Regions from separate parts of the Affinundibacterium danionis genome, predicted to be linked through region 3. Evidence: predicted binding sites of a transcription regulator. Region 3 holds the regulator's gene; each other region holds the start of a gene.

Region 1 (4,425 bases), on a different contig from region 3:
CACCTGGTGATGATGAGAAGACATACCTCCATACATAATCGCTAAATGTGGTAAAGAAAATTTCAACATAGCGCATAGCAACATCACCGTTGCATGTTGCGACGCAGAACTCGTACATTCCAACATGACATACTGTGGTGCTTGTTTCCGGCATTCGCGAACAATGTTGAACAAAGACGTATGACCCTTGTCTGCGTCATACAAAACGACGTCAAATCCGGTCTTCGTTAAAGCCTCTCTCAAACTGGTTAAACTCAAAGGCGCTAAAGTTTTGTCTTGGAAGCGACTCCCAATAAGCGTGCGAGGTGGATTAATCAACATAATTTTTAAACTCGAAGATAATGACATCATGACTTCCTATTAATAAAAAAATGGAAGCCATGAGTTTAAAAAATCTGAGTGAAGCGACAATGAAGTGTAGGTGAAGTCAATTTCATCTCCCCCTTAAATTGCGGATTCAGGATTGTCTTGGTTCAGAGCCCACCTATAAGTTACACTCTGCGGCATAGTCATGTTTTACTTATAAAATTAGAATATTTATTGTTTTCAACTAAATGGCATACCGATCTAATTGATTGCAACTACCAGTACATTCATACGCACATCTTATCTACATCGCAGACACATCGCTATCGGAACCCCATGAAGCATTTCAAAGTCTCTCTCCTGATCTCTATCGTCTTATTAGCACTGGCCGCTTACTGGGGTTATACCCATGGTGGCGTCAATGCAGCGCTGACTGCTCTCGGTATCGCCTCAATTTTGGCGATCTTAGAAATCTCACTGTCCTTCGATAATGCTGTGGTGAACGCCTCAGTGTTAAAAAATTGGGATGCATTTTGGCAAAAATTATTTTTGACAGTCGGTATCGTCATTGCCGTGTTTGGTATGCGGCTGGTGTTTCCTTTAGTGATCGTGGCTCAAGCAGCGGACCTCGGTTTGCTCGAGGTCTGGGATCTGGCGATTAATAATCCCAAAGCTTTTTCTACTCACCTGATCAGTCACCATGCAGAAGTCGCCGCATTCGGAGGCGTGTTTTTATTGTTAGTGTTTTTAAATTTCATATTCGATGAAAAAAAAGACATGCACTGGCTGGGGCGTATAGAGGAAAAATTTTCTTCATTCGGTACTATTAGTGCGATCCCAGTTCTAGTGGCATTGCTGGTGGTGGTCGCAAGCATCAGCCTAGTCGAAGAAGCACGTCAGTTTGATGTTCTACTCTCCGGTATCTGGGGCGTCATTACCTATGTGGGCGTTGATTTCATCAGCGGTCTATTGGAGAAAGAAGAAGCCACCGACCTCGATATCGGTGCGGTGGTGAAAAGTGGTGGTATAGGTGGCTTTTTATATCTGGAAGTATTAGATGCGTCATTCTCATTTGACGGCGTCATTGGCGCTTTTGCGATTACGAACGATGTCGTTATCATCATGCTAGGCTTAGCAATCGGTGCCTTGTTTGTCCGTTCCATGACGGTATATCTAGTGCGCCAAGGCACTTTAGAAGAATATGTATTTCTGGAACACGGCGCGCATTATGCTATCGGCATTCTGGCGTTAATTATGTTCGCCAGCATCAAATTTCACATCCCAGAAATTTTTACCGGCCTGATAGGTGTCGCATTTATTATCGCTTCACTTTGGTCATCGATCCAACATCGCAAATCGGAAAGTAAATAACAGCAAGCTCTACAAATAAGGTGGCGCGAATATTGCATTACTAGATTATGTGCTGACTAAATCAGTGACACGACCTATTTGTTATGCATTTTATTCGACATTTTATTTTCATACTGCGACACACATTAATACACTTGGCTGCTGAGCAAACGAATCTTCAACGGATTCTTTAACCTACTCTTCAGCCAAGGCTTTGATGTGATGTCGCGGTTAACTCAGGAGCCCTGCTTGTCTCAACCTCATGCGCCCAACCTGAAGATCGTCGTCATCAATACTGTGACGCCGGTGTCAGAGGATACACATGATCAAGATCCCGCGATGCAGTTGCAAATGGCACGCTCGCGCGCTTTAAGAATAGGCCTGCTACAAGCTGGCTACAATATTATCGCCTCCATCCCCGGCGATATGTATCTGATTGACCGGCTAACGCAATTGCAGCCGGATGTGATTATCATCGACGCCGAATCGGATGCCCGCGACGTCTTAGAAGAATTAGTCATCGTCAGCCGCGATGCACCGCGCCCCATCGTCTTATTCACCGAAGACGGTAATCCCTCACAACTAGAAGCCGCCATGGCGGCAGGCGTCTCTGCTTACGTGGTGGCAGGCTTACAAGTGGATAGAGTCAAACCAGTATTGGAAGTCGCCGTAGCGCGCTTTCGCGCTGAGCAAAAACTCCGCTCAGAATTATCCGATACCAAAACCAAACTGGCCGAACGTAAAACCATAGAACGCGCCAAGGGCTTATTAATGGAACGTCATCGCCTAAGCGAAAACGATGCCTATCAAAAGCTACGCAAGCAAGCGATGGAAAAAAACCTTAAATTAGTCGATCTGGCACAGCGTATTTTGGATGTAGCAGATTTACTGGGTTGAATACTTTTTAGGCTGATCGTTTTTAGTGCACCGCACCAAATTGGGTTCCAAATCAGTGCATAAAAGCCTGTTTCAACATGCCGATTTTGGCCAGTACAAGGCAAACAAACGATAAGACCAGTTGGCACAGTATTTGCAACTATAAAATTAAGTACCTAATCAGTACAGACAGAAATTTGCTAACGGCGGTAAATTTCTCAGGAAGGATTCATTAAGAATAGCAGGCATCGCCAAGACTCGATCCGAGGCCTAGAAAACTTAATCAGCTCTTCCCAAAAGACAAAGGCGTCTTCCTATCTAACTCTTGCGAGTTGGGTAGCAAGACGCCTTTTTTCGTTTTGATCATGTCATGTAAGACCAACACGCTGGAGAGTAAGCATGAATAAACAAGTTAACCACTCAGACGAAACAGGTGCCCTAGATGAAACATCTCCTGCCAATGCAGCCTATGCAGCTAACACCAGTTCGACTGCACATGATCCCTCGCGCCGTAATCTCATTCAAGGTGCGGGCATGCTTGCCGCAAGTAGCATGTTAGGCCTAAGTGGACGCGCATGGGCAGCAGGCTCAGACAAACCAGAAAAAGAAGAAGTCAAAATCGGCTTTATTCCTTTAACTGATTGTGCCTCGGTGGTGATTGCCTCGGTCATGGGCTTCGACAAAAAATACGGCATCAAAATTATTCCGACCAAGGAATCCTCCTGGGCCAGTGTGCGCGATAAATTGGTGAATGGCGAACTCGATGCCGCGCACGTCTTATACGGTCTGGTATATGGCGTACAGCTAGGCATCGGTGGCCCTAAGAAGGATATGAATATCTTGATGACCTTAAATAATAACGGTCAAGCCATCACGCTCTCAAAAAAACTCGCTGACAAAGGCGCTATCGATGGCGCGGGTCTCGCCAAATTAATGGCACGTGAAAAACGAGAATACACCTTCGCCCAAACTTTCCCTACTGGCACTCACGCCATGTGGCTGTACTACTGGCTGGCGGCGCATGGCATCAATCCTATGAAAGACGCCAAAGTCATTACCGTGCCGCCACCGCAAATGGTTGCCAATATGCGTGTCGATAATATGGATGGCTATTGCGTAGGTGAACCTTGGAATCACAGAGCGGTAGTCGATGGCATAGGTATTACGGCGGCCACCACGCAAGACATCTGGCGCGATCATCCTGAAAAAGTATTGGGTTGCACCTCCGATTTTTCGCAAAAATATCCGAACACCGCACGCGCTGTGGTGGCGGCGATTTTAGAAGCCAGCCGCTGGATCGATGCATCACTGATGAACAAGCAAAAAATGGCCGAAATCATCGCCGAAAAATCCTATGTCAACACTTCAGTTGACGTCATCAATCAACGCATCATGGGGCGCTACCAAAATGGTTTAGGTAAGACCTGGGATGATCCTTACTACATGAAATTCTTCAATGATGGCGCGGTGAACTTCCCTTACTTATCAGACGCTATGTGGTTCTTAACTCAGCATAAGCGTTGGGGCTTATTAAAAACCGATCCTGACTATCTGGGCGTGGCGAAAGCGGTTAATCGTATCGATATTTACAAAGATGGCGCAGCGATGGCGAAGGTCAGTGTGCCAAAAGACGCGATGCGTAAGGGCAAGCTGATTGATGGCACCGTATGGGACGGACAAAATCCTGCCGCCTACGCCGCCGCTTTCAAAATCAAAGCGTAAGGACACTCTATGACCAGCCTGCTCTCGACCTATAGTGCCAGCGCCAGCACCAATGCCAGCTCCAGTGACAAGAGCAAGGCGGCATCTGCACCGGCAACAGTAATACCTGCAATCGAGCCAACATCAAAGAAAGCAACCAAGATGACGACACCTTCTTCATTTTCGCTCAAG
Region 2 (4,425 bases), on a different contig from region 3:
TATTCTCTGCCAAATGTTTGACTGGGTTGACGGGAAATGTATCTAGACTATTACTTTGATTCTCTTGCGCTAATTCAGGAAAAAGTTTCAATATAAAATTGGGCGTAATCGCCTGTAACGGCATAGCGGAAAGATGTAGGGCCAAGCGCTCCATGAGGTTGCGTAGCTCCCTGACATTGCCTGGCCAGCTATAGGCTTGTAACAAGCTTGCACAACGACTGATCTCAGCATGCAAATTAGGTGGTGGTCGGTTTCCAATAGCGGCACAAGCTTGTTTTAAACTCCATTGTGCGAGTGGAACTAAGTCCTCGGTGCGTGCGCGTAAGGGCGGCAGGCGCAAACGCAAAACAGCTAAACGATAAAACAAGTCTGCTCTGAAACGACCTTCATGTATTCTTTGTTCCAGATCACAATGGGTGGCGCTGATAATGCGGACATCAACTGGGATAGGCCGAATACCGCCAACTCGCACCACTTCTCTTTCTTCTAATACACGTAATAAACGGGTTTGCAAGCTCAGTGGCATTTCGCCAATCTCATCGAGAAATAAAGTGCCACGATGTGCTGCTTCAAACAATCCTGCGTGACCACCACGGCGTGATCCAGTAAACGCACCTTCTTCATAGCCAAATAGCTCGGATTCTAATAAGGATTCTGCGATCGCCCCACAATTCACAGCAACAAAATGTTGGCGCGCGCGGGCGCTTTCCTTGTGTATGGCTTGGGCGGCTAATTCTTTACCAGTTCCAGTCTCGCCTTGTATTAGCACCGTTGCAGGCGAACGCGCATATAACATGATCGCTTGTCGTGCTTCTTGCATGACACTGGAGTCGCCACGTAGATCGTTGATGCTATGTCGTGCTCTCAATTCCCCAACTGCTTGCTGTCGACCTTTGTTTGCTTCTAGGCGTGTTAAGCGAGAAATCTCGATTGCATCGTCAAAGGCTTGGCGGATAGAGCCTGCGGAATACATGAAAATCCCAGTCAATCCGGCTTCTTCGGCTAAATCCGTGATTAAACCAGCACCGACAATGGCTTGTATTCCCATAGCCTTTAATTCACTGATTTGACTCTTGGCATCCTCTTCCGTTACGTAGGTTCTTTGTTCTACTTGAAAGCCGAAGGTCGCTTTAAACTCAGCTAATTCCGGCATGGTTTCCTGATAGGTGACAATCGCAATCTGACGCGAAACCTTGCGTGCGCGCGCCAAGGCTTGCATCACATCAAAACCACTGGCTTTGGCAATGACGACCGGGATAGGTAGGCGATTTTTAAGATAAGCACCATTGGAGCCGGCCGCGATCACTGCATCGCAACGCTCTGTTTGCAGACGTTCACGTAAAACTTGTGCAGCCTCTTCAAAGCCGAGGTGGATAGGCTCAATGTCGGCGCTAGCGTCGTACTCCACCATGATGTCGCGGAATAAATCGAACAGGCGTGAAATCGAGACTGTCCAAATAATCGGCTTATCTTGGGGATCACGCGGGATAGGAGGACGACGGCTCATGGTTTGATGACGTAATTTAAGTGGTGTTTCATTGTGCGTTTCAAAATGCGTTTCAATTATGTTTCAAATGTGTTTCGCTTGCAACGTGTTTTAGCTTTATTGCCTAGTGATTTAGTCGGGATTGCTTCCAGAATTGATTACTTAAGTCTTTGATTTTTAATGTATCTCCATGTGTCAACTTGCATGCGTCCTGATACTGGCACGCGCTTTGCAATAGCAGCAGCATCCAAACAAAAGGAAAAGAACATGTCCCAATATTCCGCAGGTGCCGCCTTCCGTAAGGCGATGCAAGAAGAGTCTCCACTACAAGTGGTTGGCGCAATCAACGCAAATCACGCTTTGTTAGCGAAACGCGCTGGATTTAAAGCGATTTATTTGTCAGGCGGCGGAGTTGCCGCTGGCTCGCTCGGTTTGCCAGATTTGGGTATCTCCAATTTGGACGACGTGTTAACCGATGTGCGTCGTATTACCGATGTCTGCGATCTGCCTTTGTTGGTCGACGTCGATACCGGCTTTGGTTCATCGGCATTCAATGTGGCGCGCACGGTGAAATCGATGATCAAGTTTGGCGCAGCAGCGATGCACATTGAAGATCAAGTCGGTGCCAAGCGTTGCGGTCATCGCCCAGGTAAAGAAATCGTCAGCAAACAAGAAATGGTCGATCGTGTGAAAGCGGCGGTTGATGCGCGTACCGATGAAAATTTCGTGATCATGGCACGTACCGATGCGCTTGCCGTCGAAGGTTTGGAAGCCGCAATTGATCGCGCTTTGGCGTGCGTTGAAGCCGGTGCGGACATGATCTTCCCAGAAGCGATTACGCAACTCGATATGTACAAACAATTCGCCAACGCGATGAAAGTACCTATCCTCGCCAACATCACCGAATTTGGTTCTACACCTTTGTACACAGTAGAAGAGTTGGCCTCAGCCGATGTCGGTTTAGTGCTCTACCCATTGAGTGCTTTCCGCGCCATGAATAAAGCCGCAGAAAATGTTTATACAGCGATTCGTCGCGATGGGACACAAAAGAATGTGGTCGACACCATGCAAACGCGTATGGAGCTCTACGAGCGCATCAACTACCACGATTTTGAACAGAAGTTAGATGCTTTGTTTGCGCAGCAAAAGAATAAGTAAATTGGATTGAAAATCAAAACCCTTCAACGCTGAGACGCAGAGGCGCTGAAGAGCGCAGAGAAAGCGTGATTAGCTCCTCCCCATTGAAGGGGAGGGAGTAAGTCTGAAGCGCCTCGGCGTTGAGGGGTTTAAAAACTGAATCGAATAAATTTTCGGAGAATCAAAATGACCACACAAGAAAACCCAACATTTAAACCAAAAAAATCCGTTGCTTTGTCTGGTGTTGCTGCAGGCAATACAGCACTGTGCAGCGTCGGTAAAACTGGTAACGACTTGCATTACCGTGGTTACGATATTTTGGACGTGGCAGACAATTGCGAGTTCGAAGAAATCGCGCATTTGTTAGTGCATGGTAAATTGCCAAACGTGGCAGAACTCGCTGCTTATAAAGCAAAATTGAAAGCCTTGCGCGGCTTACCAGCGAATTTGAAAACAGCTTTAGAGGCCTTGCCAGCGTCTTCCCATCCTATGGACGTGATGCGTACTGGTGTCTCGGTTTTGGGTTGTACTTTGCCAGAGAAGGATGATCACAATGTGCCAGGCGCACGTGATATCGCTGATCGCTTGATGGCGTCTTTCGGTTCTATGCTCTTGTACTGGTACCACTTCAGCCACAACGGTAAACGTATTGATGTCGAAACGGATGATGATTCTATTGGTGGCCATTTCCTGCATCTCTTGCATGGCGAAAAACCAAAAGCATCATGGGTACGTGCAATGCATACGTCCTTGATTTTGTACGCAGAACATGAATTTAATGCGTCGACATTTACCAGCCGCGTGATCGCTGGTACGGGTTCTGATATTCATTCCGCCATCACGGGTGCGATCGGTGCTTTGCGTGGCCCAAAACATGGCGGTGCCAACGAAGTTGCGTTTGAAATCCAAAAACGTTATGACAATCCAGACGAAGCAGAAGCCGATATCAAACGTCGTGTGGAAAACAAAGAAGTGGTGATTGGTTTCGGTCACCCTGTCTACACCGTGTCAGACCCACGCAATAAAGTCATCAAAGAAGTGGCACGTACTTTGTCGGTGGAAGCGGGCTCGACCAAGATGTATGACATCGCCGAGCGTTTGGAAACAGTGATGTGGGACATCAAAAAAATGTTCCCGAACTTGGATTGGTTCTCTGCCGTGTCCTACCACGTGATGGGCGTACCAACAGCGATGTTCACTCCCTTGTTCGTGATCGCGCGTACATCCGGCTGGTCGGCACACATCATCGAACAACGTATCGACAACAAGATCATTCGTCCGAGTGCGAATTATGTGGGACCTGAGGATCTCGCATTTGTACCGTTAAAAGATCGCAAATAAATTTGGATCATTTCTAAAACCCGTATTCGGGCGCATCGCGTTGTTGGCAATACTCGCAATATCGACATATTGCTCCGTTTGCCGCCTAGCGCTGCATCCCGACTACGGATTTTCTAAACGATCCGTTCCAGCTCAGCGGTCATGATCTAGACTCTGCCGAGCTAGTAATAACAAAAAAAGGAACAATGAATGAACACACAATTCCGCAAAAATCTCCCCGGTACTTCACTCGACTATTTCGATGCACGTGAAGCGGTGGAAGCGATCGAGGCGGGGGCTTATGCCAAACTGCCTTACACCTCGCGTGTCTTGGCTGAGAACTTGGTGCGTCGTTGCGATCCTGCGACTTTGACGGACTCCTTAAAGCAGTTGATCGAACGTAAGCGTGAGCTCGATTTTCCGTGGTTCCCAGCGCGCGTGGTGTGTCACGATATTTTGGGTCAAACGGCGCTGGTTGATTT
Region 3 (4,425 bases):
CTCTGGCGAAATATCAGATGCAAATTGCGCTGAAAATTGACGTATCGCTACCCGTAAATCCGCTTCTGTGTGGTGTGCAATCAAATCCATTAAAGCCGGAATTTGTGTGGTGGGAATATAGACATCTGCTAAGTTAGCATAGATGGCATCAGCTGCCTGAATAATTTCTCCCGTGAGACCTAAATAGCTACCGATTTCGCCTGACGTTTGATTTAGGAAGTAACCACCGCCCACGTCAGGAAATAAGCCAATATTCACTTCCGGCATCGCCATTTTCGTACGCTCTGTGACGATGCGCAAACGACTGGCAACACCAGACTGCGCGATACCCATACCGCCGCCCATCACGACACCATTCATCAGAGCGATATAAGGTTTTGGGTAAAAGTGAATCAAATGATTGAGCGCATATTCTTCCGTGAAAAAATCTTCTAACAAAGCGCTGTCACCCTTAGGTGTCAGTGTGCCTACATCGTAGAAAAAGCGGATGTCTCCGCCCGCACAAAAAGCTTTTTCGCTACTGCTGTGTATGAATACAGCACGAATATTAGGATCGTTATGCCAAGCGCGCAAAGTGGCGGTGAGCACACGCACCATGTCTAAGGACAGGGAGTTTAGTGCTTTAGGACGATCTAAAGTAATGATGCCAACATGATTACGGATTTCGGTGATGACGTGAGAGCTCATTTTATTTGCCAAAAATAGTGATGCTGAATTTTACCTTAGGGCATAAAGTAAAAGATGAAAAAGACCGACAGTCTTTTAAGTTGAAATTTCCGATGTCTGCCAGTTTTAAGACGTAAAAAAGGACGCTAAAAAGCGTCCTAGGGATCATCAAATTGATGAATCGGGATTCTGAATTAATCTAATTGTGTAGAGGCCGGATCAGGGATATGTTTGATCGCATCATGTTGATGGTCTTGAATTTTATCCTTGTGTTTGATGACCTGACGATCAAGTTTGTCGATTAAGGTGTCAATGGCGGCATATAAATCGTGCGCCAGACTTTCTACATGAATATCTTTGCCGCTGAGATGTAAATTAATGTCCGCTTTGTGGCGTTTGTCCTTTTCTCGGAGCTTATCAACCGTCAGGATAACGGCGATATCAATGACTTGATCGAAGTGTCGTCTTACCCGCTCTAGCTTGTTTTGTACATATTCACGAATTGCAGGAGTAACTTCGACGTGGTGTCCACTGATGGTGAGATTCATACTACGCTCCTATGGTGATATTGCTTCATTTGTTTCTATACTGCCGTTACTACGATCGCTCATTGGCAGAAATTTGTTTTGAGCTAAATCATATATAACGATAGAAAACAATATTTCAAGAACTGGTTTATAAAGATTTTCTTAGACTCACTGGGGGAATTTTCAGAGCTTCGCGGTACTTCGCCACTGTGCGGCGCGCGATGACCATGCCTTGTTCTCCCAATATGTCGGCGATCTTACTGTCCGAGAGGGGTTTTTTCTGGTCTTCTTCTCCTATTAATTGTTTGATCAGCGCACGTATCGCAGTAGAAGATGCTTCACCACCCGTTTCCGTTGCGACGTGACTGCCGAAAAAATATTTCAACTCAAACATACCATGGGGTGTCAGCATAAATTTCTGAGTTGTTACACGCGAAATAGTGCTCTCGTGTAATCCCAGTGTATCAGCTATTTCGCGCAAAACAAGGGGTCTCATCGCGACTGCGCCGTGCGTGAAAAAATTATATTGCCTTTCCACTATGGCTTGTGCAACGCGCAAAATCGTATCAAAACGTTGACGCATATTCTTGATCAGCCAACGCGCTTCTTGCAGTTGTGGGTTGAGACAAGGATCTCCGCGTTGTTGCTTCATTAAACTCGCGTACATCTGATTAATCCGCAGACGCGGCATGACATCACGGTTTAACATCACCTGCCATTCGTCGCCGATTTTCTTGACCACAACATCCGGCACCACATAGTCTGATTTCGCTATCGCAAATGCCAAACCCGGTTTGGGGTTACATTGACGAATGACCACTTGCGCTTCGCGTAAATCTTCATCATCGCATTGCAAAAATTTGCGTAATTTGGTGAAATCTCGTTGCGCGAATAAAGGTAAATATTGCTCGACAATTTGTAGCGCCAAGCGGCGTGTCACAAAAGGAATTTTAGGAAAACGTTTGATTTGTAAGGCCAAACATTCCGCTGTATTGCGCGCTCCGACGCCTTCAGGCTCGAAGCTTTGCAGCATAGTTAGGGCGAACTGTAGTTCTTCTAATTCGACACAAAGGTCAATTGGAAGACTCTCGTAAATTTCGTCCAAGCTCTCGCACAAATAGCCATTTTCATCGATAGCGTCGATGATTAATTCTATCAAGGCACGATCACGCGGCTCCCTGATGTTCAGACGCATTTGCTCTAACAGATGTTCTCTTAAAGTGGTCTGCGCGGCTTCTAATTGCGGGCGACCATCTTCTTCATCGTTGTTAGATTTAGAGCCATTACTAGGCGCATCGTCGAAGCTCCAGTCATCATTGTTAACTGGCCCTGCATCGGCATCTGGGGCTGTCTCGTTAACTGTCTCGTTGCTACTCGTGTCGGGTGTTTTTTCTGCGCTTTGGAATTCTTTTTCATTTTGCTGAGTGGCATTATTAATGCAGCCATCCGCCAGCAAACGCACAGCATTGTCCAAAGCATCATCGACGCGTTCTAACAATGGATTTTCAGTCAGTAATACCTCTAACTCTTGATGTAATTCTAAGGTCGATAATTGCAGTAATCGTATGGATTGCTGCAATTGTGGCGTCAAAGCCAAATGTTGCGAGGTACGTAGCTGTAAGCTCTGCTTCATGATGAGTTCGTCGCTTACATGCGGAAATGTTCACCCAAGTAGACTCGGCGCACAGTCTCATTGGTGATGATTTCATCGGGGCGTCCGCTCGCCAATACCGAGCCTTGATTGATAATGTATGCATGATCACAAATGCCGAGTGTTTCTCGCACATTGTGATCGGTGATCAACACGCCGATATTGCGCTCCTTCAGAAAACGCACGATACGCTGAATTTCAATCACGGCAATCGGGTCTACACCAGCGAACGGTTCATCGAGTAAAACGAAGCGTGGATTGGTTGCCAAAGCACGCGCAATCTCCACCCGGCGACGTTCGCCACCCGATAAGGCACGAGCAGGATTCTCGCGTAGGCCATCAATTTGCAATTCTTCTAGTAGCGTGTCGAGACGTTGCTTGATCGCGGCTTTAGACAGTGCCTTACCCTCTTCATCGCGCTGCAGTTCGAGCACGGCACGCACATTGTCTTCTACAGACAGTTTGCGGAACACCGATGCTTCTTGCGGTAAATAAGACAAGCCTAAACGTGCTCTTTGATGAATCGGTAAATGCGAAATGTCAGTGCCATCGACATCAATTTTTCCGGCATCGGAGGGCACCAAACCAACGATCATATAGAAGGACGTGGTTTTGCCGGCACCGTTTGGGCCTAGCAATCCGACGACTTCACCACTTTTAACTTGTAGCGAGACGTCACGAACTACCTGGCGCATGCCATAGCGTTTTTGCAGACCTTGAATTGCGAGAGTGCTGGATATCATTTTTCTTGTTTAGCTTCTGTCTTAGCTTGCTTAGGTTCTGAAGTAATCGTCACGCGACCGCCACCGGGAACACGTTTGCCTGAGGTTGAATTAGTCGCAGTAAAAACATCGTTAATACTGTCATACGACAAAAATTCACCATTTTGTTCTTGCGTCATTTTTTGTTGACTCAAATAACGCACATTGGCTTTGGCAATAAATTTCACGACTTCTGTTTTCTTGTCATATTCAACGCGATCTGCGGAGCCTTCTATCCATAAGTCGGGGCCACCATCACGTTTTTGACGGAAAAATACCTGGCTACCGGGTTTGCCAGACAGCGTGACCATGCCGCCATCGCTAGTTTCGGTTTCTACTGCGTTCTCTGCTTTAATCAACAAAGTCCCACGCGTCAATTCGACATTCCCCGCTAAAGTTTTGGTGCCGGTCTTGCCGTCATAGACAGTGTGTTCTGCATTAATTAAGGTCTTTTTTTGGCTATCTGCTTTTTCAGCGTGGGCGGACGAAGTCAGTGTTGCCGTCAAAAATAATGCGCTGCCAAAAAATGTTAAGAAACGCGCAGTGGGATTTAGTTTGAAATCCATATTTAATCCTTTTTCATTGATGTTATAGCGACTTAAATGTGAGATATTTTTACAGTATCTCGGTATTTCCCCACCTCGGTAATGGCTTTATTTTGCTATTTTATTGTCGATCTCTATGTGTACGTTCTTTAAAAAATGAACTTTTTGATCTGCGTTATTGGCTACCATACCAAATGCGCTAATCGTCGCTCTTGCAGTCGTCATTTTGATTCGTGCATCTGTTTTCATTTTTTCACTATCAGGGTAAAGAATTA

Evidence for each region. The regulator sigma-54, encoded in region 3, starts transcription at its own class of promoters, with help from an activator protein. The targets are predictions, from matches to a motif close to TGGCANGNAANCTGCTTT.
Region 1: ACFFJH_RS08765 (ANTAR domain-containing response regulator) is a predicted target of sigma-54. The motif match lies at 1,699-1,716, and genes of this name have one in related genera.
Region 2: prpB (methylisocitrate lyase) is a predicted target of sigma-54. The motif match lies at 1,705-1,722, and genes of this name have one in related genera.

The regions. Positions count from the first base shown of each region.
Region 1 covers NZ_JBHLXJ010000009.1:119,288-123,712, reverse strand. Annotated here, with positions in the region: gene ACFFJH_RS08775 (radical SAM protein) at 1-351, opposite strand, end outside; gene ACFFJH_RS08770 (DUF475 domain-containing protein) at 643-1,677, shown strand; gene ACFFJH_RS08765 (ANTAR domain-containing response regulator) at 1,906-2,553, shown strand; gene ACFFJH_RS08760 (CmpA/NrtA family ABC transporter substrate-binding protein) at 3,067-4,254, shown strand; gene ntrB (nitrate ABC transporter permease) at 4,264-4,425, shown strand, end outside.
Region 2 covers NZ_JBHLXJ010000018.1:290,376-294,800, reverse strand. Annotated here, with positions in the region: gene prpR (propionate catabolism operon regulatory protein PrpR) at 1-1,507, opposite strand, end outside; gene prpB (methylisocitrate lyase) at 1,754-2,644, shown strand; gene prpC (bifunctional 2-methylcitrate synthase/citrate synthase) at 2,810-3,964, shown strand; gene acnD (Fe/S-dependent 2-methylisocitrate dehydratase AcnD) at 4,154-4,425, shown strand, end outside.
Region 3 covers NZ_JBHLXJ010000003.1:26,316-30,740, reverse strand. Annotated here, with positions in the region: gene ACFFJH_RS02855 (enoyl-CoA hydratase/isomerase family protein) at 1-687, opposite strand, end outside; gene hpf (ribosome hibernation-promoting factor, HPF/YfiA family) at 861-1,214, opposite strand; gene ACFFJH_RS02845 (RNA polymerase factor sigma-54) at 1,342-2,826, opposite strand; gene lptB (LPS export ABC transporter ATP-binding protein) at 2,841-3,587, opposite strand; gene lptA (lipopolysaccharide transport periplasmic protein LptA) at 3,584-4,171, opposite strand; gene lptC (LPS export ABC transporter periplasmic protein LptC) at 4,259-4,425, opposite strand, start outside.